2 regions of the Variovorax sp. Soil_C_33 genome follow, and region 2 is predicted to be linked to the other one. Evidence: predicted binding sites of a transcription regulator. Region 2 holds the regulator's gene; the other holds the start of a gene.
The links. Region 2 encodes FNR, which switches genes on or off when oxygen is low (the NO sensors DNR and NnrR bind a similar motif). Its sites were predicted from a motif close to TTGATNNNNATCAA; they were not measured.

Region 1: AC3A6B_RS26975 (universal stress protein) is a predicted target of FNR. The motif match lies at 917-930, and genes of this name have one in related genera.

The regions. Positions count from the first base shown of each region.
Region 1 covers NZ_JBDGJK010000023.1:40,550-52,346, forward strand. Annotated here, with positions in the region: gene AC3A6B_RS26970 (trypsin-like peptidase domain-containing protein) at 1-430, opposite strand, end outside; gene AC3A6B_RS26975 (universal stress protein) at 432-854, opposite strand; gene AC3A6B_RS26980 (universal stress protein) at 990-1,511, shown strand; gene AC3A6B_RS26985 (universal stress protein) at 1,554-2,108, shown strand; gene AC3A6B_RS26990 (hypothetical protein) at 2,202-2,411, shown strand; gene AC3A6B_RS26995 (bifunctional aminoglycoside phosphotransferase/ATP-binding protein) at 2,502-4,055, opposite strand; gene AC3A6B_RS27000 (hypothetical protein) at 4,111-4,518, opposite strand; gene AC3A6B_RS27005 (universal stress protein) at 4,890-5,390, opposite strand; gene AC3A6B_RS27010 (universal stress protein) at 5,497-6,339, opposite strand; gene AC3A6B_RS27015 (hypothetical protein) at 6,600-6,935, shown strand; gene AC3A6B_RS27020 (flavodoxin family protein) at 7,047-7,661, shown strand; gene AC3A6B_RS27025 (DUF302 domain-containing protein) at 7,637-8,029, shown strand; gene AC3A6B_RS27030 (universal stress protein) at 8,139-8,594, shown strand; gene AC3A6B_RS27035 (trypsin-like peptidase domain-containing protein) at 8,608-10,062, shown strand; gene AC3A6B_RS27040 (NAD(P)H-dependent oxidoreductase) at 10,069-10,653, opposite strand; gene AC3A6B_RS27045 (cytochrome C) at 10,682-11,053, opposite strand; gene acs (acetate--CoA ligase) at 11,064-11,797, opposite strand, start outside.
Region 2 covers NZ_JBDGJK010000015.1:24,905-36,701, reverse strand. Annotated here, with positions in the region: gene ccoG (cytochrome c oxidase accessory protein CcoG) at 1-197, shown strand, start outside; gene AC3A6B_RS21710 (FixH family protein) at 218-493, shown strand; gene AC3A6B_RS21705 (hypothetical protein) at 499-744, shown strand; gene fnr (fumarate/nitrate reduction transcriptional regulator Fnr) at 725-1,441, opposite strand; gene AC3A6B_RS21695 (hypothetical protein) at 1,564-1,710, shown strand; gene AC3A6B_RS21690 (sulfite exporter TauE/SafE family protein) at 1,713-2,423, shown strand; gene AC3A6B_RS21685 (hypothetical protein) at 2,438-3,070, shown strand; gene AC3A6B_RS21680 (YgaP family membrane protein) at 3,259-3,507, opposite strand; gene AC3A6B_RS21675 (bifunctional acetate--CoA ligase family protein/GNAT family N-acetyltransferase) at 3,544-6,222, opposite strand; gene AC3A6B_RS21670 (MBL fold metallo-hydrolase RNA specificity domain-containing protein) at 6,338-7,690, shown strand; gene AC3A6B_RS21665 (thymidine phosphorylase family protein) at 7,706-9,211, shown strand; gene AC3A6B_RS21660 (Rossmann-fold NAD(P)-binding domain-containing protein) at 9,246-9,953, opposite strand; gene AC3A6B_RS21655 (Crp/Fnr family transcriptional regulator) at 10,171-10,899, shown strand; gene AC3A6B_RS21650 (PAS domain S-box protein) at 10,906-11,797, opposite strand, start outside.

The DNA.
Region 1 (11,797 bases), on a different contig from region 2:
CGGCGATCCTCAGGAGCGCCACGTCTGTGCGCCGGTCGAGCCCGACGACGTCGGCCGGCCAACGACGCTGCCCCCCGACGAGGACCGATGTCTCCTGGGCCCCGCGCACCACGTGCGCGCTAGTCAGCACGTACCCATCAGCGCTCACGACAATGCCCGACGCAGACGCGCGCTCCGATCCCGGTCGGGATCGGGCCAGCATCCCGTTCTCATCGTTGTCGCCCCACTCTGTGCCTTGCCCGATCGCCAGCACGCTCACCACAGCCGGTGCCTGCCGTGCCACCGCCGCCACGAAGTCGGCACCCTGCCTCGGCGCGTCGACCTGGTCAAGACAGGGGCCATCGCGAGACCACGCATGCGTGGTGCCCAGAAACGCCAGTGCACCGAGCATCGCCGCCACGACACCGCGTGCGAACGGCTTGCGCAGCATCTCAGCGCACCAGCAGGACCGGCACCGTGCATTGCGCCAACACCTTCGTGGCGACAGAGCCGAGCACGAGATTCTTCAACGCACCGGCGCCGTGCGAGCCCATGACCAGCAGATCGAACTTGCCAGCTTGCGCGTACGCGGCGATCTCGTCGGCCGGATGGCCCACCTTGTGAACGAAGGAAGCCTCGATACCGTGCTCCGAGAGGAACGCCCGAATCGGCTCAAGCACCAGCCGCGCGTCATCTTCGTAGTAGCCATGAACGAGCTCAGGCCCCGCGAAGGCAGCCGCCCGGTGTGGTACAGGGAGAACCGAATAGAAAACCGTATAGGTATGACCTGCGCCCAGCCCATCCTTGTGCGCTGCCAGGTAGGAGAGCATGCGCTTCGTGTAGTCGCTGCCATCCACCGCGAGAAGAATCTTCATGATGTTCCTTCGATTGAAAGTCTCGGATCGCCTGATGTTCGTCGCGAGTTCATCGATCTCCTTTGCGCCAAATCAATATGTGCAGCGCCACCATTCCGATACTGACCGCCCCAACCTGCACCGAAGGAGCGCGTCATGTACCAGCAGATCCTTGTTCCCATCGACGGCAGTCCGACATCTCGCCGCGGCCTGGACGAAGCCATTCGCGTCGCCAAACTCACGCACGGACGGCTGCGGCTGCTCCATGTGATCGACGAACTGTCCTTCGCCCTTGCCATGGACGCCTACGCCGGATATGCCGGCGACTGGCTGAACGTGCTGCGCGAGAACGGCAAGCGCCTCCTCGATGAGGCCGCGGCCACCACACAGGCCGCCGGCATCGAAGCCGACGAGGTGTTGTGCGACAGTTTTGCGGGCTCGGTCCACGAGGTGGTCAATGCCGAAGCCGCCAAGTGGCCCGCAGACTTGATCGTCCTCGGCACCCACGGCCGCCGCGGGGTTGGCCGCGCCGTCATGGGCAGTAGCGCGGAGCACATCCTGCGCTATGCCTGCGTGCCGGTTCTGCTGGTCCGTGCGCCGGAGAGCGAATCGAAGGCCGATGCGATTCAGGCGCCAACGCATGTCAGCTTGCCGACCGGCGCCCTGGCCTTCGAGTGACTGGCCGCGCGCGTCGCCTCACCATCACACGAAGGACGGGTCATGTATCAGCGCATTCTTGTTCCCATCGATAGCAGTCCGCCATCCAATCGTGGACTCGAGGAGGCCATCCGCGTCGCCAAGCTGACCGGTGGACGGCTTCGCCTGATCCCTGTGGTCGATGAGCTTTCCATGGAGCTTTACACCTCGGCCCGTGCGGGCGGGTGGCTGGATGCGCTGCGCGCCAGCGGCGAGCGGATCCTCGAAAGAGCCAAGGCCGATGCACTGGGAAACGGCGTCGAGGTCGACACCGTGCTGCACAGCGACTTCTCCGGCCCGCTCGACCAAAAGGTGGCGTCCGAAGCAAGGAGATGGCCCGCAGACCTGATCGTCCTCGGCACTCATGGCCCGAGGAATCGGGCGCTGGATGTTGGGCAGCGATGCGCAGCGCATTCTGCGCACCTCGACGGCGCCCGTCCTGCTGGTGCGTGCGCAGGAGATCGATTCGTCGGCAGCGCGGGACCCGAATCGGGAACTTGCGGGCCGCTCGCCCGCCGCGGCGTTCGAATCGTGAGACGCGCGGTTCACGCAATGTTTCCTACGGATGCACTGCGTTGACGGTACCGTTAAGCGGGCGATCTAGATTGAGGCCGTGCCGGATCGCTTGTCTACCCTCTTCCAGCAGCAGCGAGGCGCACCAAGGAGAATGTGATGAACGCCTCGCATGCATCCAGCGGCTACGAACTGCGCTTCCAGCCACTCTTCGCCGGCCGACGCGCCTACGCCTTTCCGTGCGACCCGACAGGCCATGTGGACATGGATTCGCTCGGCGAGCGAATGCTGAACAACTATCTCTATGCGCGCGCCATGATCGGACGCGAACTTTCGTGGCCGGACGTGATTCCGAGCCTTCCAAACTGAGCGCCACCGCCAGCGGGAACTGGCGCCCCAGCCTCTCCACGCCGAATGAGAGTCCGGTACACCCCGACTCCGGTGCGCCGCCGGCTTGACTCATGGGGACAGCGCAAGCCAACGCGCGCTCAGTGCGACCGTATCCACCGGCTCGTCCGTGATGACCTCAAGCGCGAGAGCACACTCGCCCGGATCCAGTGGCTCGTGGGTGGCGAGCTGCCGCTCCAGCACGGCCAGGGTCGCCTCCGACGCATCGCGTCCCTCGGCTTCACGCGCCACCACCCGCCGCCGCAGCTGCGTATCGGCCGCGCGGCAACGAAGAATCGAAAACGGCACACGCAGCTCAGCCGCCAGCGCCCGGAACGCCAGCCGCTCGTCGCGACGCAGGAAGGCCGCGTCGACGATCACCGGGTAGCCGGCCTGCAGCGCTGCGCGCGCGCACTCGGCCAGCCGGGCCAAGGTGCGCCGCGTCGCATCCTGCGTGTAGATCTCGGCACCCTGCTCGGCTGAACGTTGCTGCGCCCCGAGCCCGAAGAGGCGTTTGCGCTCGACATCTGACCGGATGCGGATCGCGCCGGCGGCCGCGAGCAGCGCCGCGGCCATGGTCGACTTTCCCGAGCCCGACAGCCCGTGCGTGATCATCAGGCGCGGCGCGGCGCCTGAGGTCTGCTGTTCCGCACAGGCCAGGTAGTCCGGCTCGAGAGGCGGCGCAGCATCAGCGCCGGCGCGCACACGCAGCCGGCCGACCAGCGCACGCACCAGGGCTCTATACACCTCGTAGAAGCGCAACACCGGCACACCGGCGTAGTCGCCGCTGTGCTGCAGGTACGCGTCGAGAAAGCGGAACGCGAGATCCTTTCGACCATGCGCCTTGAGGTCCATCGTGAGGAAGGCGACGTCGCTCATCACGTCGATCCAACGCAGAGCAGGATCGAATTCGATGCAGTCGAAGGCGGTCAGGTGGTCATCGACCAGCACCACATTGGCCAGATGAAGATCGCCGTGGCATTCGCGCACCGCACCGCTGCGCTGCCGCGCAAACCAGGCCGTGCGCAACGCCTTCCTTTGCTCGAAAATCCATGCCTGCAGATTCCTTGTGCGCTTCGCGCCATCATCGGCGCGCAGACGTGCCAAGGCATCGACTGCCGAGCGCCCCACCCGGGTCGGAGCACCGAACGCGGACGCCGGCGCCGCAACCTGTGCCTGGGCGTGGAAGGCGGCCAGCCGCTGCGCAAACTGTTCAAGACGGCCATCCGCCAGCCGCCCGGCCGGCAGCAAGCGTTGCAGCAATGCATCCTCGGGAAAGCGCCGCATGCAGACGACGAAGTCGATGGCTTCGCCTTCACCCAGGCGCGGAGCCTGCCTGGTGCCGGTCACCGGCACCACGCCGAGGTACAGCGAAGGCGCAAGCCGCCGGTTGAGGCGCACTTCCTCCTCGCAATAATGCTTGCGTGCCGCGAGCGTGCTGAAGTCGAGGAAACCCAAGGAGACAGGCCTTTTCAGCTTGTAGGCCACCTGCGCGGTCAGCAGCACCCAGGAGATGTGGGTCTCCACCAGCGCGACCGCTTGGCCGGTGTCCGACCGCAGGCGATCGCGCAGGGCCGTCACCAGCGTACGGTCTGCCGCGACGGCCGCGGAATCCGTCAACTTCATGCCCACAGTCTCCATGGCCTGGGTCCACTCGTTCCGAGCGCGGGATCGGACGAGACTACTTCGCCTTGCGCTTCTTGCCGCGTCTGGCCTTCTCCTTGACCTGCTGCTGGTTGGCCTTGTGCAACAACTGCTTCTTGAACTCCCCGACCGCCGACCGGTCATGCGCGTAGCTGACGACTCGGTAGACATGGCGGGCGACGTTGCCGCTTCCCACATTGCAGACCACCGTGTCATTCTCGCCGTCGAAATCGGGGGCCTCCTGGCCGAGCCAGTCGTGGTTTTCTATGGTGGTTTCGATGCGGCAATCGGCCGGCAGCCCGATGCCCATCCTCCTGAGAAACTCCCGCGGCCTGCCGAGATAGGCCTTGAATTCCAGGGGCGTGCACTCCCAGAAATGGGCATTGAAGGGTTCTGCCCGAAGGATCTTGGACCGGGCGGAGAAATCGACGATCTTTGTGGGCATGCTCAGACTCCTGGACGGCGTGGAGGAACAAGACGGAGGCGGTCGCCCCGATGACAAGCTGTTAGCTCAACGTCGACGCGGGAAAGTCTCATCGCCCAGTTTCTGCGCAACACCGGATGGCAGGCTTGACGCGCATCAAGATCCACATCGATCGCGACTACGCCGCATCGGGCTCGTCGCATCAGGCTGGCCGCTTGAGGCAGCCAGATTCTCGACCGTCGTTGCCAGCCGCTGCGCTACCCGCCACCCCGCCAGGCCAGTCTGAGGGCCATCACCGCGCGCAAGGCCGGCATTGCGCGGAATGCAGCTGCGCGTTGTCCATCGCAACACCTGGGCGCCCCCCGAGCGCTGGCTAGCGCAGCAGCCTCGCCTCACACCTGGGCCGTCGCGGGCGCTGACGCTGCGCGGCTTGGTTCGGCATCTGGCTGATGGGCGTTGACCACCAGTACGGGGACCGGTGAGATGCGCAGGACCTGTTCCGCATCGCTGCCCAGCAGCACGCGCCCGACGCCATGGCGACCGTGCGTGCCGATCACGATGAGCTCGGCGTTCCACGCCCTCGCCTGCTCGACGACGAGTTCCGATACGCGACCCGCAAGCGAGGTGAAAAGCACCGTTTCCGCCTTGATCCCGGCGCGCTCCGCAAGCTCCCTCCCCTGCCGGAGAACCTGCTCGCCGGCTGCTTCCATCAACGGGACCACGTCCGAACTGTAGACCGCGAAGGTCTCGAAGCCGGTCACATACTTCAATTCGTCCACGACGTGCACGAGCCTCAGTGTCGCGCCCGTGAGCTTGGCCAGGCGAAGAGCCTCATCCAGGCCACGCAGAGAGGTCGGGCTGCCATCGACGGGAACCAGAATACGTTGGTACATGACTATCCTTCGAGTGAGACGGTAAAAGTTCGCTCAATTTCAGCGGCCGGAGGCCCTTCGACCTTGCTGCACGTCAACTCAGGGCGCGTTGCCGCACGCGCCTAGTTCAATGCGCCATCAAGACCGGAAAGGTCATGTGCGCGAGGATCTGCTGCGTGACGCCGCCAAGCACCACCTCGCGCAGGCGCGAGTGCTCATAGCCGCCCATCACCATCAGGTCGGCGCCGAGATCGCAGGCCCGCGAAAGCAGCGCGGCTGCGATGTCGATCTCGATCACGTCCTCCTCGGCCGTTGCTTTGACGCCGTGCCGCTGGAGCCACTGGAGTGTTTCGGCAACAAGCAATCGCGCCGGCTCGTGAGGCTGACCGAGTCTGCGGCAGAAAACGAGCTTCACCTGGCGCGCCTTGGCCAGCAGCGGCAACGCAGCGCGCATCGCCACCCCCGACGCGCGGGATCCATCCCACGCGACGAACACGTTCCTCGCTTCCGGCTGGGCGATTCCCGCGTAGGGAACGACCAGCACAGGACGGCCGGCCTGCAGCATCACGCGCGGCACGAGGCCGTGCGCCGGTGTGTCCGACCTCGCCGAGCGATCCTCCTGGCCTAGCACAATCAGGTCGCTCGAGCGACCATGCTGCACGATGGCATCGACTGCCGTCCCATCGGTCAGTCGAATCTCGTGCGACACGGGATTCGGCCCGGACACCCGGACCTTGAAACTTTCACTGATCGCTTCCGCGCGCCGGCGCAGATGGTCCGCCGATTCGGCGATGAAGTCGGTGACACCCGTCGGGATCGCATCCGCGGGAATGACGCCGTCATACAAACCCGTCGGCACGAGGCCTATCAGGTGACTGCCGTGCGCCCTGGCGAGCCCCGCCGCGAGCGCGACGCGGGCGGAACACCTGTCCGTGTGGTCCAGGTGAACCAGGATGGTCTTGAAGTCCATAGGTCATCCTTTCGAAGAAGTTCGCATCCTCGACCACCTCACCTCCAATCAACTTGACGGCGATCAAATGCGCAGCACGCCCAGATCGATGGCTCGAACACTGGAAGCTTGATCCAGCGCAACAACCTGCGCGCCACAACGATGGAATATGTCAAGCATTCGGGGCGAAACAGGAAGGCGCCCATGTCGCTCACTCGACATGACAGCCGAACCCTCCCTTTTGTTCGCTCCTTGGCTTCAAGACTGAAGGAGACCCAGCGATGTGCATGAATCTCTTGGGGAAGCTCGCCGGGGCGAAGCTCCCCCTCACCATTTCCGACAAAGCCCTGATTGACCGGTTGCGGGTGCTTGACGCCATGGGATACGTCAAGGCATTCATTCCAGCCGTCCACGTCGATTGCGACAACTGCGCGCGCCAGGATCCCGCCATCGCCTTGGAGGTCACGCCACGCGGTCGAAAGGCGTTGGGCGATGAGCAGGATCGGGAGGCGACGCAGGTGCAGCAGCCGGCGCGGATGCCGCCGCAGGAGGAGCGCTCGCGCGGCGCCCATCTGGCCTGGTGGCACGGCGGCAGGAGACTTCGATCCGGCACCTGACGAGGGGCAACGAGTGGCGCCGACTGCGTCGCGCTCATGCCTTGATTCAGCGCAGGGCATCGGCACTGATTGACTCCTACATTGATTGCGCATCAACGCAGCGGAGATCGCATGACCAAGGTTCTTGTCGTCATCTATTCCTATACGGGCACGTCCCGTCGCGTGGCGCAGCTACTGCGCGACGGGCAAGGCTGGGAAGTCGCCGAGATCGCGGAAGTGCGGCCGCGCAGCGGCGCCTTGGGGAACATGCGCTGTCTGCTCGATTCCCTGTTCCGACGGTGTCCGGCGATTCGGTATGACGGCCCGCTGCCCAGGGGGTTCGATACGGTGGTGCTGGTGTCTCCCGTCTGGGGACAGCAACTTGCCGGACCGATGCGCAGCTTCGTCACGAGGCGGCGCGATCATCTTCCCGATGTGGCCGTGGTGTCGGTCATGGGCGGCAGCGGTGCGCCCAATGCCATTGCCGAGATCGGCCGGATCATCGGTCGCGCTCCCATCCTGAGCATCGCGCTCACCACGCGAGAGGTCCAAGACGGCAGCTGCGCCGAGCGCCTGCAGAGGTTCGGCACAGCGATAAGGCTCTCCAGTGTGCAACGCAATGGACGCACAGCCGCTCACGCGCACGATCATCGTGTCACCTCAGGCCCTCCGATGGGCGCGATCGAACCCGGCCCGGCAACCCCAACTCCTCGAGATACTCCATGTACGGCTTCACCATCACGCTGAGCCATACCCCTTTCGACGAGGTCGTGGCCAAGGTCATTGACGCGCTCAGGGGCGAAGGCTTCGGCGTTCTCAGCGACATCGACATGCAGCGCACGATGAAGGACAAGCTCGACATCGACACGCGCCCGTATCGCATCCTTGGCGCCTGCCACCCGCGGCTCGCGCACCGGGCCCTGCAAGCCGAGCCCGACATCGGTCTGCTGCTGCCCTGCAATGTGGTGGTGCGCGAGGATGGGCCTGAACGCGTGATCGTCGGTTTCCTGAATCCGCAGACCATGGTCGGGCTGACAAGCGCCAAGGAGATCCAGGCGATCGCCGACGATGCAGAGCAGCGCCTGCGTCGCGCAGGCGCACGCCTGAGCGCCTAGAAAATTGATCTGGCGCAAAGGTCCAGGCGAACTCCCGGCCAAGAATGGATCGCTCGCCGGCATGGCCGGCGGCGAGCACCCTTCTGATGCGGCCGACAAGGAACACCTCATGTACCAAAACATCCTGGTCCCCCTGGACGGCAGTGAAACTGCGCAGCGCGGCTTGCGCGAAGCGATACGGCTCGCCGCCGATCAGAAGGGGAAACTGCGTCTGCTACATGTCATCGACAACCTGCCGATGCTGATGGATATGGCGGCAGCTTCCAGCTTCGACGCAACGATGCGCGAAGTTCGTGCGTATGGCGAGGCGCTGCTGGCCAAGAGCCGCAAGACCGCCACCGAGGCAGGCGTGGAGGCCGAAACCGTCCTGCGCGAAGTCATGCAGGGCCGCGTCGCAAATGTCGTGGTGGACGAGGCCGGGAAATCCGGTTGCGACCTGATCGTCATGGGCACCCACGGACGCCGCGGCTTCAGCCGCCTGGCCCTGGGCAGCGATGCAGACCTGGTGGTACGCAACAGCCCCGTGCCAGTTCTCCTAGTGCGCAACGAGCCCGTCGACGCCTGAGCCAGCGGTCCCCGTGCTTCGGATCACCGCCCTTCTTGGCGCCGCCGGACTCGCGCTCGTTCTCGGCGCGTGTGCCGCGAGCCCTGGGCAAACGCCTGGAGCAAGCGCCGGCGTCGATGTCGCCGCGCCGGTCGCGCCTGGCTTCTCGGCGCTCGTGGCGAGCCGCAGCGCCACCGTGGTGGACATCAATACCCTGCGCATCGGGCGCGACGAAGGTCGCGACGATATCGAGCTGGAATTCGCTCCCGAGAACGATTTCGCCGACCGGCTGGCCTGGCCGCTGCCTGCGAGCGTGCGGCTTAGCGAGATCCGCGACCTCGCCTCGGGCGTGATTCTCACGAGCGACGGACTGATTCTCACCAGCGCGCACGTGATCGCCAATGTCGACGAGGCGCAGGTCCGCCTCGACGACGGCCGTCGCTTCTCGGCCCGCGTGGTCGGTGTCGACAGGCGCACCGACGTCGGGCTGCTGAAGATCGACGCCGCCGGCCTGCCGGCCGCGGTCATCGGCGACTCCTCACATCTGGCGCCGGGCGACTGGGTGGCCGCGATCGGTGCGCCGTTCGGATTCCACAGCAGCGTGACGACGGGCGTGGTCAGCGCCACGAACCGCTTCATCGGCGGCGGCGGCGAGGTTCCCTTCATCCAGACCGACGTCGCCATCAATCCCGGCAGTTCAGGCAGTCCCTTGTTCAACGGCCGCGGCGAGGTCGTCGCCATCAACTCGATGATCTACAGCGGAAGCGGCGGCTACATGGGCCTGTCCTTTGCCGTACCGATCAACCTGGCGATGAGGATCGTTACCCAGCTGCGCAAGGACGGCGTGGTTCAGCGCGCGCAACTCGGCGCCGAGTTCCAGGAAATTACGCCCGCGCTGGCGCAGTCTTTCGCGCTGCCCGACGTGGCCGGCGCCCTGGTGGTGCGGGTGAACGCAGACAGCCCCGCCCAGGCGGCTGGCCTGCTCCGAGGCGACATCGTCAGGGCGCTTGACGGCGTGCGGATCGTGCATTTCTCCGAGTTGCTGCAGCAAGTATCGAACCGGCCAGCCGGCGCCCAAACCAGACTGGATGTGTGGCGCCATGGAGCAAAGCGCACGCTCTGGGCCATCCTTGGCCACCAGGCCCCGATCAGGACTTTCGCGCGCGACGACGTCGAGCGTGAACGCAGCGGCGCCCTGGGGCTGAGCCTGAGCGAAATTCCGGCAGCACTGCGCCACCAGCTGCGTATCGACGGCGGCTTGCTGGTCCGCGAAGCCACCGGCGCTGCACGCAGCGAAGGCATCCGCTCAGGCGACCTTATCGTCGCCATCAACGACACTCGGCTCGAGGGCGTCGACGATTTCGCCCGCGCGCTGGCGCGGATGCCGCCCGGCCAGACGATCGCGCTGCTGGTCATGCGCGACAGAAGGCTGGCCTACGTGCCTGTCCAGCTCCCCGCGCAGCGCCAACGCAGCCAGCCGTTGCGTTGAGAGACCTCAGGCGGCCCGACTTCCCAGATCGTGCAGCCGCTCGATCCATTGCGCGCGGCGGCCGGCGTCCATCGTTTCGACGGCGCCGACCAGTGTGTTGCGCACCGGCGCGACTCCGACGAAGCCGAGGATGCTGCGCTTCAGTGCCTTGAGGCTATGGGCACGGAAGTACCAGCGATAGAGGGTGGCCGGCATCCCCATCGTGATCACGATTCGAGCGCTGCGACCGCTCAGCGGCCTGCCGGGCCTGGTCTCCCCATCGGCGAACAAGCCGACAGCCGGCCGCATGATCTGCTCAAGAAAACCCTTCAGAAGCGCCGGCATGCCACCGAGCCAGAGCGGGAAGAAGAAGACAAGATGCTCGGCATTCTTGATGGCCAACTGGGGAGCCATCAGACTCTGCGGCAGCTTGCCTTTGTCCCAGTCGCTCTTGCTGCGCAACAGCGGAAAGTCGAGCTGGCCGACATCAATCGTCTCGACCACATGCCCCGCGCTGCGAGCCCCTCGCGCATACGCCTCGCTCAAGGCATGGCACAGATGGGAGGAGGAGCCATCGGGATGGCCCTGAATGATGAGGATGCGTTTCGCCATCTGCAATGCCTCGCGCCGCCGGGCCGGTTCACCGCCGCTCTCGCGCGGCTCTGTCGCGGCTCCCGTGTGCCGCCGGGACCAGCACGCCCACCGTATTGGATGCCGGCGTGAAGCCATAGAAGCTGTCGTTCAGGTGCCGCGTGACCTCAAGCACATCCTCTTCACTCCAATCCAGCGCCGCCACCGCTTGCCAGCGCCGCACCTGCAGCTTGAGGCTGTTCCAGTCGGTGGCCAGCTTCTTGTCGCGCCAGTGCACCTGCGTGGTGTGGCATGCAATGCAGTGGGTTGCGTAGAGCAGCTCGCCGCGCGATTGAGCGCTTGCAGCGGGCGCGCCGGCCAGAGCGCCGGCCAGCACGCACGCTGCCAGCAGCGCCGATGCGGGGCTTCTTGTTCCCGTCATGGCACGCCGCTCAATGCGCCTCCGACAACTGGTCCAGGATGGCCGGGTTCTCCAGCGTGGAGATGTCCTGGGTGATGGCCTCGCCCTTCGCCACCGAACGCAGCAGGCGGCGCATGATCTTGCCGCTGCGCGTCTTCGGCAGGTTGTCGGCGAAGCGGATGTCCTTGGGCTTGGCGATCGGCCCGATCTCCTTGCCGACCCAGTTACGCAACTCGGTGGCCAGCTTCCTCGCCTCTTCGCCCGTCGGCCTCGGGCGCTTCAGCACGACGAAAGCGCAGATGGCCTCACCGCTCGTATCGTCCGGCCGGCCAACCACCGCCGCCTCGGCAACGAGATCGGTGCACGACACCAGCGCCGACTCGATTTCCATCGTTCCCATGCGATGGCCGCTGACGTTCAGCACGTCGTCGATGCGCCCTCCGATCGTGAAGTAGCCGGTCTCGGGATCGCGCGCCGCGCCGTCGCCCGCAAGGTAGTAGCCGCGCAGCTCGGACGGGTAGTAGCTTGCTCGGTAGCGCGCGTCGTCGCCCCAGATCGTGCGGATCATGCCGGGCCAGGGCTTCTGGATGACAAGGAGGCCGCTCTGCCCGTTCGGCAGGTCGGCGCCGGTCTCGTCGACGATCGCCGCCATGATGCCGGGAAACGGCAGCGTGCAGGAGCCCGGCACCAGCGCCGTGGCGCCCGGCAGCGGGGTGATCATCTGGCCGCCGGTTTCGGTCTGCCACCAGGTGTCGACAATCGGAC
Region 2 (11,797 bases):
CGGGACTGCAGGGCTTGAGCGTGTCGCCGCCTGAACCGGTCGAGGTCGGTTCGGCGCAATCGCGTTGGGTCGCGGTGCGCCTGCAGCTTCCCTATGGCAGTGCCACCGCGGGTTCCCACGTCGTGCACTTCGACGTGCGCTCGGCCGACGGCAGCGCGCAGGTGTCGGAGAAGGCGACCTTCCTGGTGCCTCGTTGAGTTCGCTGAAAGGAAACGAGATGAACGATCACGTGATGACTTCCCCGAAGAGCGACCCCTGGTGGCAGTTCCCGCTGCTGTGGATGGTGATGGCCGGGCCCGCCCTGGTCGTCGTCGCCAGCTTCGTGACGCTCTGGCTCGCCCTGCGCACGCCCGATCCGGTGGTGGCGCCGGACTACTACCGAAAAGGCATCGAGATCAACAAGCCACCGGTCGAGAAGAAGCTTATGCCCGCTCTGGCGGGGCGCAACCACGCGGCGACGCCTGACGCCGACCTGCCCGCACCCAAGCGCTGACGGCCATGAAGACGCGCGACTGGATGTCGATTCTCTGGCCCGCCTTCTTGCTGGCGAGCGTGGCCGAACTGCTGGTGTTCGCGCTGGTCGATCCGGGCGACCTTCACTGGCGCGGCGAGGCCGTCGGCCTGTCGCGCCATGCGGTCTACGCGGCCGGCTTCTTCGCCTTCTGGGTGCTGGCAACAGGGTCGAGCGCGTTGACGCTGCTTCTGACCAGGCCAGCCTCCGAGATCAACAACCCGGAGGATTGACGATGCGCCGCAGCGCCTCGGCGTCGACGATGCGAAGGTTGCGCTTCTCCACCTCGACGATGCCATCCTCCATGAACTTGGAGAGCGTCCGGCTCACCGTTTCGAGGGTGAGCCCGAGGTAGCTTCCGATCTCCTCGCGCGTCATGCGCAGCACGAACTCGGAGCGCGAGAAGCCGCGCGCATGCAGGCGCTGCACGAGGTTGAGCAGAAAGGCCGCGAGGCGCTCCTCGGCCCGCATGCTCCCCAGCAGCAGCATCACGCCGTGCTCGCGCACGATCTCGCGACTCATGATCTGATGCACGTGGCGCTGCAGCGCAGCGACCTCGCGCGAGAGTTCCTCGATACGGTGAAAGGGCATCACGCAGACCTCGGCATCCTCGAGCGCCACCGCGTCGCAGGTGTGCTGGTTGTTGACGATGCCGTCCAGGCCGATGATTTCGCCGGCCATCTGGAAACCGGTGACCTGGTCGCGCCCGTCCTCGGTCGCCACGCGGGTCTTGAAGACGCCCGTGCGGATCGCGTAGAGGGAGGTGAAGGGCTCGCCGTTGCGAAAGAGCGTCTCGCGGCGCCTGACCTTGCGCCTCGTGGCCACGATCTCGTCGATGCGTTTCAGCTCGCCCGGCTCCAGGCCCGCAGGCATGCACAGTTCGCGCAGGGTGCAGCTGGAGCAGGCGACCTTGATGTGTTCGGCTTTCATGATGGTGTCGGGGTTTGTGGCCATTCTGTGGTGCGGTGCACCGTGCGGGCTTGACGCACATCAAGGATGGCGGGTCGACCTGGCCGCATAGTGGGTCACCGCCCGCAGACTGACCGCCGCAAATGAACTCTCCTGCCGTCGCCCCCGCCGACTCATCGCTCGTTCTGCCGTCTGCCGACGCCAAAGCCAAGGTCGAGATGCTGTCGCGCTCGATCGCCGCTCTCACGGCGGCTGGTTGTGTCTACATCGGCATGGACCACTTCGTCTGACCATGCAGACCGCACTTGCCAGCACTGCGCTCCTGATGGGATTGATCGGCGGACCCCACTGCGTCGCGATGTGCGGTGCCGCCTGCTCCGGGGTGATCCGCATCGTTCGCGCGCCCGCGAGCGGCGCCGCGATGCTGGCGACCGATGCGCGAGATCCTTCCGTATCCGTGGTCTTCCACGCGGGCCGGATGGCCGGCTATGCGGCCGCCGGTGCGCTGGCCGCGGCGGCGGTGCAGAGCCTGGCCTTCGCGAGCGAACAGGTTGCGGCGTTGCGGCCTCTGTGGGTATTGCTTCACGTGTTCGTCCTCGCCTGGGGCCTGGGGCTTGCCGCCCTGGGGCGCCAACCGCTCTGGGCGCAAGGCATCGGGCGTACGCTCTCGATGCGCCTTCGCCCACTCACCGGTTCGCTCGGTGGATTGCTCGTGACCGGCGCGCTCTGGGTCTCCATGCCTTGTGGCCTGCTCTACTCGGCACTCATGCTCGCGAGCTTGGCCAACGGGCCGCTGCAAGGCGCCTGGGTCATGGCGCTCTTCGCCGCAGGTGGCACCGTGTCGCTGGTTCTTGCGCCCTGGCTGTGGCAGCGCCTGCGCCTGGGGGTCGGCATGGCGCGCAGGGAATGGGGGACCCGGATTGCGGGCGGACTGCTCGCAGCGGTGGCGCTGCAAGCGCTGTGGACCGATCTGAGTCATCAGATTGCGCTCTGGTGCCGTTAGAAAGGGGAGCATTAATGAACAATCGCGCCGTCACGCTCTTCGTCTTGTCGGCTGCGTGGATCGCGCTGGGAGTTCCCTGCGCCGCCCAGCAGGGCGCGGCGCCCCCGCCAGCGCAAGCACGGGCGCAACTCCCGGCGCAGACGCAGCGCTTGACGATGCATGACCGCGCGTACCAGGCGGCGCTCGATGCCGTTTCGGCAACGCGGAAGGCCTCACGGGACGGCGGTGCCGCGCTGGTGAAGGCCAGAAGCTATGCACGCTCGCCCTCCGATCGCAACGCGCAAGCGGCGCGCCGCGCGGCACGGAAGACCCAGTCGTCTGCGCACCACGCCTGGCAAACGGCGCTTGTGGCGGCCGCTCTCGCGACCAGCCGCGCCGAGATCGCGGCCCGGGAGGCGGCGCACGCAAGCGAGCAAGCCTCCATGGCCTGGACCCGGGCACTCGAACAATTCGAAGCAGCGTCCGAGCGAACCCCTGGGGCGAACAGGGCGGAGGCCAAGCGAGCCGCAGCAACGGCCTACGAGGCATTGGGGACTGCGCGCGAGGCCTTGCGTAGCTCGGCGAGGGTCAGCCACGGCGCTGCCGAAGCATCGTGGAGAGCGAGAAAGCAGGCGCTGCAAGGTGATTCGGCCGTGACCGCGCCTTGACGGCGGCCCCCCTTCAACGCAGTGCGAACGAGGCGGCCGCGCCAGGGACATCGCAGTGGCATCAGTCCAGGGTGATCCAGGCAATCAGCGCCTGAAAGAAGAGCCACAGCGCCGCCGCACCGAGCAGCACCAATGCCGCGACGATCATCCACATGGCAGGTCTTCCCAGGCGCTTCGATGGGGCGGCATCACGGCCGTCCTGGCCGGTCTCGGGAGCCGGGGCTGCCACAGGTGCTGACGCCGAACAGCGTGTAGGCGGGACACGCACCCAGCAGGCCCGTCAACAGGGGCACGATGCCGAAATACCCCCATGGGCCGATCGCGCCGGCAACCGACATGCCGATGAGCGCGGCACCCGCGGTGATACGAAGGAGGCGATCGGCGTTTCCGACATTCCGGTTCATTGCGTGTTCTCCATGGAATTCGAGTGCATGCATCGTGCTTCAGTCGCGCCCCGGCGTGCTTGCGTTGGATCAAGGATCGGCGACCGGGCTGCCCAGGGTCTTGACCATGCGCCGCACGCCCGAGCCGGCCGGCTCCGTCGGGTCCGCCTCGAAGCCCAGATCGCGGCAGAGATTCAGCATCCGCTTGTTCTCGCGCAGCACGATGCCCACGAGACGGCCGGTTCCGCGGCTGATCGCGTGGTCAATCAATTGCTGGAACAGAAGCCTGCCAAGTCCCGCGCCCTTGAGATCGGAGCGCACGATGATGGCGAACTCGGCCTCCACCCGGTCGGGGTCGCTCACGGTGCGAGCCACGCCTAGTGTTTCGTGCACGCCCTGCGCGTCGAGCGCTTCGGCAATGAATGCCATTTCCCGGTCGTAGTCGATCTGGGTGAGCCGGGCCAGTTCGCTGCGCGGCAGCTCGCGCCTGGTCTGGAAGATGCGCATGCGAATGTCTTCCGGGTCGAGCCGTTCCAGGAAGCGCCGGTGCTGCGCTTCGTCCTCGGGACGGATCGGCCGTACGGTGATCTCGCGGCTGCTCCAGGTCAGCCTGCGAGCCCATTGCGAAGGATAGGGAAGGATCGCGAAGCGCTCGGCCCCAGCGACTGGCTGTCTCGAGACGCGAATGCGGGCATCCAGGGCAATGGCGCCCGATTCGTCGACAAACAGCGGGTTGATGTCCAGCTCCGCCAGCTGCGGCAGATCGGCGAGCATCTGCGACACGGCGATCAGCACGTCGTAGAGCGCGTCCATCCGGGCCGGCGGATGGTCGCGGTAGCCGGCGAGCAGGCGCGAGACGCGGGTGCGTGAGACCAGTTCGCGCGCCAGGCTGCGGTTGAGTGGAGGCAGGGCGACGGCGCTGTCCGCGGTCACCTCCACCGCGGTGCCGCCCTGGCCGCAGAGGATCACCGGACCGAAGACACTGTCGATGCTGGCGCCAACGATGACCTCCTGCGCGTGCGGCCGGCGCACCATCCGCTGCACGGTGAAGCCATCGACGTGCGCATCGGGCCTCGCGGTGCGCACGGCCTGGAGCATTTCGCTGACGGCATGGTCCAGCGACGCCTGGTCGCGCAGATCCAGGCGCACGCCACCCACGTCGGACTTGTGCGTGATGTCGCGCGAGACGATCTTCAGCGCCACCGGATAGCCGACTTCTTGCGCGGCAGCAAAGATGGCCTGGGCCGACGCGGCCACAGCGATGGTCGGCGCCACCGGCACGCCGTATGCCTTGAGCACTTCCTTGGCCTCCTGTTCATCGAGCCATTCGCGGCCTTCGGCAAGAACCCCATCGAGCTGTCGTCGCGCTGCGGCGAGATCGGGTGCCGCGTTCTCGCTCGCGCTCGGCGCCTCGGTCAGCATCTCCTGATTGCGCCTGTAGGTCTGCAGCATCGCGAAGGCGCGAACGGCTTCCTCGGGCGTCCGGTAGTCGGGCACGCCAGCCTGCTCGAACAGCTGGCGCGCCTGGGCGACAGCGGCGTCTCCGAGCCAGGCGCTCATCACGCGCTGACCGTTCTCGCGCACCAGCGGCAGGCAGGCCCGGGCGATGTCGTCGCTGCGCACGATGGCCGTCGGGGCATGGACGAACAGCACGGCGCCGGCTGACTCGTCGGCGAGCAGGGCCGACAGGGTCGCGGTGTAGCGTTCGATCGGCGCGTCGCCGATGATGTCGATCGGATTGGCGCGTGACCAATTGGATGGCAGTGCGTCGTCCAAGCGCTCCAGCAGCGCATTGCGGGGCTGCGCCAGCGTGATGCCGGCCTGCGCGGCCGCGTCGGCGGCCATCACGCCGGCACCGCCGCCATTGGTCATGATGGTGAGCGTGTCGCTGCGGTTGCCCCGGAAGCGCGCCAGGATCTCGGCCGCCATGAACAGTTCCTGCATCGTGTCGACGCGCAGCATGCCGGCGCGGCGGATGGCCGCGTCGTAGACGATGTCCGAGCCGGCCAGCGCACCGGTGTGCGAAGCGGCGGCATGCACGCCGTTGCCCGCGCGCCCGGCCTTCACGATGATCACCGGCTTGTTGCGCGCTGCCGCCCGTGCGGCTGACATGAACTTGCGAGGCGACTCGATCGATTCGACATAGAGCAGGATGGATCGCGTGCGCGCGTCGCTGGCCAGGTGGTCCAGCAGGTCGCCGAAGTCGACGTCGCAGTGCTCGCCGAGAGACACGAGGTGCGACAGGCCGATGCCGCGGCTCTTGGCCCAGTCGAGCATCGCGGTCACCAGCGCTCCCGATTGCGAGACGAAGGCCAACTCGCCCGCCAGCGCGTCGGTGTGGGCGAAACCGGCGTTCAGTCCGATGTGCGGGCTCAGCAGGCCGATGCAGTTGGGGCCGAGCAAGCGCATCAGATGCGGTCTGGCCGCGTCGAGCGCCGCCTGCTTCTGCGCGGCACTCAGCCCCGCGGTCACGATGATGACGGCGCGGGTTCCCAGGGCACCGAGCTCGGCCACCAGTTGCGCGACGGTGTGCGCAGGCGTACACAGGAGGGCCAGATCCGGGGCGGCGGGCAGGAGGGCGGCCTTGGCGAAGACGGGCACACCGTCGAGCGCCGTGTGCTTGGGGTTCACGGCGTAGATCGGGCCCTGGAAGTGGCCGGCGCGCAGGTTGCGCCAGACCATGGTGCCGACGCTGCCCAGACGGTTGGACGCGCCGATAACGGCTACCGAGGTGGGCGACAAGAGCCGGTCGAGGTGGCGGATCGTCAAGGGAACCTCCGAGAGAAAGCACGATCATGCGCGGCGTGATATCGCGGGCCTTTGATGAACATCAAGTCTGGGCGGCGCGGCGCTGCCAAGCTCCGGACACAACCAAGGAGAAGCGATGCGCATCGAGTTCCTCGGCGGCGTAGGCACCGTCACCGGATCCAAGTACCTGTTGGAGCACAACGGCCGCCGGCTGCTGGTCGACTGCGGCCTGTTCCAGGGCCTGAAGCAGCTGCGGCTGCGCAATTGGGAGCCTTTGCCGATCAAGGCCTCCGAGATCGATGCGGTGCTGCTCACGCATGCGCACATGGATCACAGCGGGTATGTGCCGCGGCTTGTCAAGCTCGGCTTCAAGGGCCCTGTGTACTGCAGCGGGGCGACGCGCGACCTTTGCGAGCTGCTGCTGCCGGATTCGGGACGGCTGCAGCAGGAGGAGGCCGATTTTGCGAACCGGCACGGCCATTCGAAGCACAAGCCGGCCCTGCCGCTGTACACGCAAGAGGAGGCCAGCGCAGCGCTGGAGCGCTTCGAGACCATTCCCTTCGACAAGGAGCATTCGCCGTGGCCGGGCTGGTCGTGGCGTCTGAAGCGCGCCGGGCACATTCTCGGCGCGGCCAGTGCGCACATCAGCTGGACGGGGGGCAGCATCCTGTTTTCCGGCGACCTCGGCCGCAGCGACGACCTGGTGATGCGCCCGCCCGAATCTCCCGAGCAGGCGGACTATGTCGTCGTGGAGTCCACCTATGGCGATCGCCGGCATCGCGACGTCGATACGCTCATGGCGCTGGCCGACGTGGTCAATCGCACCGCGGCGCGCGGCGGCGTTGTCGTCATCCCTTCCTTCGCCGTCGGGCGCGCGCAGACCATCCTGCACTGCATCCACCTGCTCAAGAAGGCGCACCGCATTCCCGACATGCCGGTGTACCTGAACAGCCCCATGGCGGCCGATGCCACGCGCATCTTTCGGCATCACCTCGACGAGCACCGGCTGAGCGCCGAGCAGTGCGCCGCCATGAGCAAGGAGGTCACCATCGTCAACACGGTCGAGGAATCGAAGCGGCTCAACACGTTGACGTTTCCTTCGATCATCGTTTCCGCCAGCGGCATGGCGACCGGCGGGCGCGTGCTGCATCACCTGAAGACGTATGCGCCTGACGCGAGGAACACGATCCTGTTTGCCGGCTTCCAGGCCGCGGGAACGCGCGGAGCCGCGCTGGTGGGCGGCTCGGAGGCGGTCAAGATCCATGGCGCCTATGTGCCGGTGCATGCGGAGGTGGCGAATCTGGACACCTTGTCGGCCCATGCGGACCGCGAACAGCTGCTGGCCTGGCTAGGCGCGCTGCGTAGGCCGAAGCGGGTTTTCGTGACCCACGGCGAGCCGGTGGCTGCCGATGCGCTGCGGCTTGCCATCGAGGAGCGTCACGGCTGGCCGGTCACAGTGCCGGAGTACCTCGAATCCCGCAAGCTCTGAAGAACGATCCACGCCATGTCCTTCGAACGCCTGCAGGCACGCCGGGCCGGCATCGACACCTATCAGCAGCCCGTGGTGTACATGCGCGGCGACTGCCCTGTCTGCCGGGCGGAAGGCTTCGAAGCGCAGGCGCAGGTCGAGGTAATCGCCAACGGACGCCATCTGCTCGCGATCCTGCACCACGTGAGCAGCGACTGGCTTGGCAGCGAGGAGATCGCGTTGTCGGAGGTCGCGTGGGCCTTGCTGGGCGCGGCAGCAGGCGATGAAGTGGAGGTGCGCCATCCTCCGGTGCTTGCCTCGCTTGCGCACCTGCGCGCCAAGGTCCACGGCGGCAGGCTTGGCTACTCCGCCCTGCGCGAGCTCATGGAAGACGTGAGCCGTGGCCGGCTTTCCGACATTCACCTGGCGTCCCTGGTGACGGTCTGTGCCGGCGGCGGACTCGATCTCGACGAGACGGTGGCGTTGACGCAGGCCATGGTCGATGTGGGCGAACGCATCGACTGGGGCGCTTCGCCAGTGATGGACAAGCACTGCATCGGCGGCCTCCCGGGCAATCGGACCACGCTGCTGGTGGTGCCGATCGTCACCGCGTGCGGCGTGCTGATGCCCAAGACTTCCTCGCGCGCCATCACCTCCGCGGCCGGTACTGCCGATGCGATGGAGACACTGGCGCCCGTCGAGCTGGACCTGGTGGCGCTGCGCCGCGTCGTCGCAAGGGAAGGGGGGTGCATTGCATGGGGCGGCGCCACCCGGATCAGTCCCGCCGATGACATGTTGATTCGCGTGGAGCGCCCGCTGAATCTCGATAGCGAAGGCTTGCTGGTGGCCTCCATCCTTTCGAAGAAAGCGGCGGCGGGCTCGCAGCGCGTTCTGATCGATCTGCCGGTCGGCCCGCTGACCAAGGTTCGCAGCACGGCCGCCGCCGAGCTCCTGTCGCGCAGCTTGGTATCCGTGGGTGCAGCATTGGGGCTGCAGGTGCGCACCGTGTTCACCGACGGCACGCAGCCTGTGGGTCGCGGCATCGGGCCCGCGCTGGAGGCGATGGACGTGATGGCCGTGCTGGAACGCAGCGCCGATGCGCCGCAGGACTTGCGCGAGCGTGCACTGCTGCTTGCCGGCTTGCTGCTGGAAATGGCCGGAAAGACTGCCCTCGGCAGCGGGCAGGCACTGGCGCGCGAGGTGCTGGACGATGGGCGCGCGCTGGCCAAGTTCCTCGCGATCTGCGAAGCGCAGGGTGGCTTGCGCGTGCCACCCAGGGCGGCGCACACCGAGGACGTGATTGCGCATGCGTGCGGTACGGTGTCTGCGATCGACACCCGGCTGATCTCGCGCGCGGCCAAGCTGGCTGGCGCTCCGCGCGATCCGGCGGCCGGGGCAAGAATGCATGTTCGTGCAGGCGACCACGTCGAGCTGGGACAGCCGCTCTTCACCTTACATGCCGGCAGCCCTGGGGCGCTCCAGTACGCCTTGCGCTTTCTGCGTTCGCAGCTGCCTGTCGTTCAGATCGAGGCTCTGTCATGAGCACGCGGGAAGCAGCGGACGCCGACATGCCGCGTCAACCGTCGGCGATGGTATCGAGCAGCACCGTCTGCATCACGAAGCGGTGATTCGCGGAAAGCCCAGCCTGGTCCAGCGGCCCGCTCTGCGCAAAGAGCGACCAGTGCGTGGGGTTCGTCGCATCGACTACGCAAGTTGCATCGTTCGAAGCCGCCTGGCATTGGCCGCCCATCTCCACCTCGAAACCAATTTCACGGGCGGCGGACAGGAAAGCGCGGCCCCGCAGGGTCCGCGGATCGCCGAGGAAGAGGATCGACGCGCGGGTCGTTGTCGGCGGCCGATGCTCGCACAGCGCCATGAGATCCGCCAGCGCCCGGGCTGGGTGATCGTCCATCCCCAGTCCCTGGTAGACGGGCACCCCGGCTTCCCTTTCCAACTGGCGGGCGGCTGCCGAAGGCATCGTTCCGCAGTCAATCGCGTCGTACATGCGGCCCAGCATCCGTGCCAGCGGGCGAATGTCGCCGTTGGAAGGCGCTGATTCTGCGGGCTCGGCGAACCTTACCTCGGCGATGCGTGCCCCAAGCTCCAGCGCAGCGCCATGAAGCGCCGACCTTTCTCCTTCGGAAGACGTGCCGATCAGCAGGGCGATGTTCTTGCCTCGCAGGGGCTTGCCGACCGTGCCCGCCTTCGCCGCGGTCCTCAGGCGCCGGGCGGCGGCGAAGACCGCCAGGATATGGCCGGCGCGCAGCGGCTCACCGGGCGACAAGCAGTGCGTAGGGAGGGAGAGGCGGGATTGCACACAGCGAAGGTATAGCCTGTCGCCATCCTGACCTTGATCGCCGTCAACGATCAGGCGTTCTGTGGGCGTTGCTACCAACGAGACACAAAGCATTCACCCACTGTTACCGAGACAGCCGTCACGTTGGCGTCGCTGTTGCACTGGCTTTCTAAGCTTCAACCATCGATTCGCAAGGAGCAAGAAAGTGACAACGACGAGCGTTCCCAGGTGCACCCGGTCCACCGTCCAGCGCATTGCAGACATGCTGCAACTGCTGCAGGACACCCTTCCGATCCAGCGTCGCGTCGTGCGCACGGGGGAAACGATCTATCAGGCGGGCCAGCAGTTCGGGTGCCTTTACATCGTGAATTCGGGCTTCTTCAAGATGGTCAACCTGTCGAGCGAAGGCCGCGAGCAGGTGGTCGGACTTCATTTCAAGGGCGACTGGCTGGGCCTCGACGGGATCGCCACGTCACAGTACGGCTGCGACGCGGTCGCGATGGACACCGGCGAGATCTGGGCCGTTCGCTATGACGCCTTGCTTCAGGCGGCGGTCCGCACCCCTGCGCTGCTGACGGCGCTGCATGAGGCCATGAGCCGCGAACTCATGCGCGATCACGATTCGATGCTGTCGCTTTGCACCTTGCCCGCCGACGCCCGCGTGGCCGGTTTCCTGCGCTACTGGGCCGACGCGCTCGCACAGCGCGGCCTGCGCACCGACCAGATCACGCTGCGCATGACGCGCGCCGAGATCGGCAACTACCTCGGCATGACGCTGGAGAGCGTGAGCCGTGCGCTCTCCCGACTGGCGCGTGGCGACGTGATCCGCTTCACCGAGAAGGGTCGGCGCGACATCCACATTCCGCAGGTGGAGGCGCTCACGAGCTTCATGCAGAGCCTTGCCGCACCCATGAGCGCCGCCGCCCTTCACTGAGCTGCTTCACTGAGCTGCGCTAAGGACCCTCACGATGGCGCCCTCGAGCTCGCTGCGCGTGTACGGCTTGCGCAGCAGCTCCCAGCCCTGGGGCTCATCGAGCAGCTGGCTGGAATAACCCGACATCAGCAGCACCGGCAGGCGGGGCAGCTGCGTGCGCACCGTCTCAGCCAGTTCGGTACCGCGCATGCCAGGGCCGAGCAGGATGTCGGTAAGCACCAGCCCGATGCCCGGGTCCGATTCGAGCACGCTCAACGCTTCTTCGGCGTTCGCGCAGGCGACGACCTCGCACGCCATCGCAGCAAGGAACTTCTCCACCACGCTTCGCACCTCGGGATCGTCCTCGACCAGCAGGACACGAAGGTTGGCGGGCACACTGCCCGACGCAGTAGTGTCGAGATCCTCGGCAGCGTCATCCTCGTCGACGCGCGGGAGATAGAGCGTCACCGTGGTGCCGGCGCCGGGCGCGCTGCTGAGAGCGACGGCGCCGCGCGATTGCTTGGCGAAGCCGTAGACGGTCGAAAGGCCGAGGCCGGTGCCGCGGCCACTTTCCTTGGTGGTGAAGAAGGGCTCGAAGGCACGCTCCTTGACGGCCTCGGGCATGCCCGAGCCCGTGTCCGCGATGGAGATTGCCACATAGCCGGCCTCGTTGGCCTGCCCGCGCTCGGCATCGAGACTGGCCGGCAGCGAGGCGATGGCGCGGCAGCCAAAGACCAACGTGCCGCCTTGCGGCATCGCGTCGCGCGCGTTGATGGCGACGTTCAACAGCGCGGATTCGAGCTGCCCCGGGTCCGCCAGGCACAGGGCCTCTTCGGCATCGAGTGTGATGACGATGCGTTGATCGAGCGTACGGCGCAGCATGTCGGTCAGCGAATGCAGCAGCGCAGCCGTGTCGACG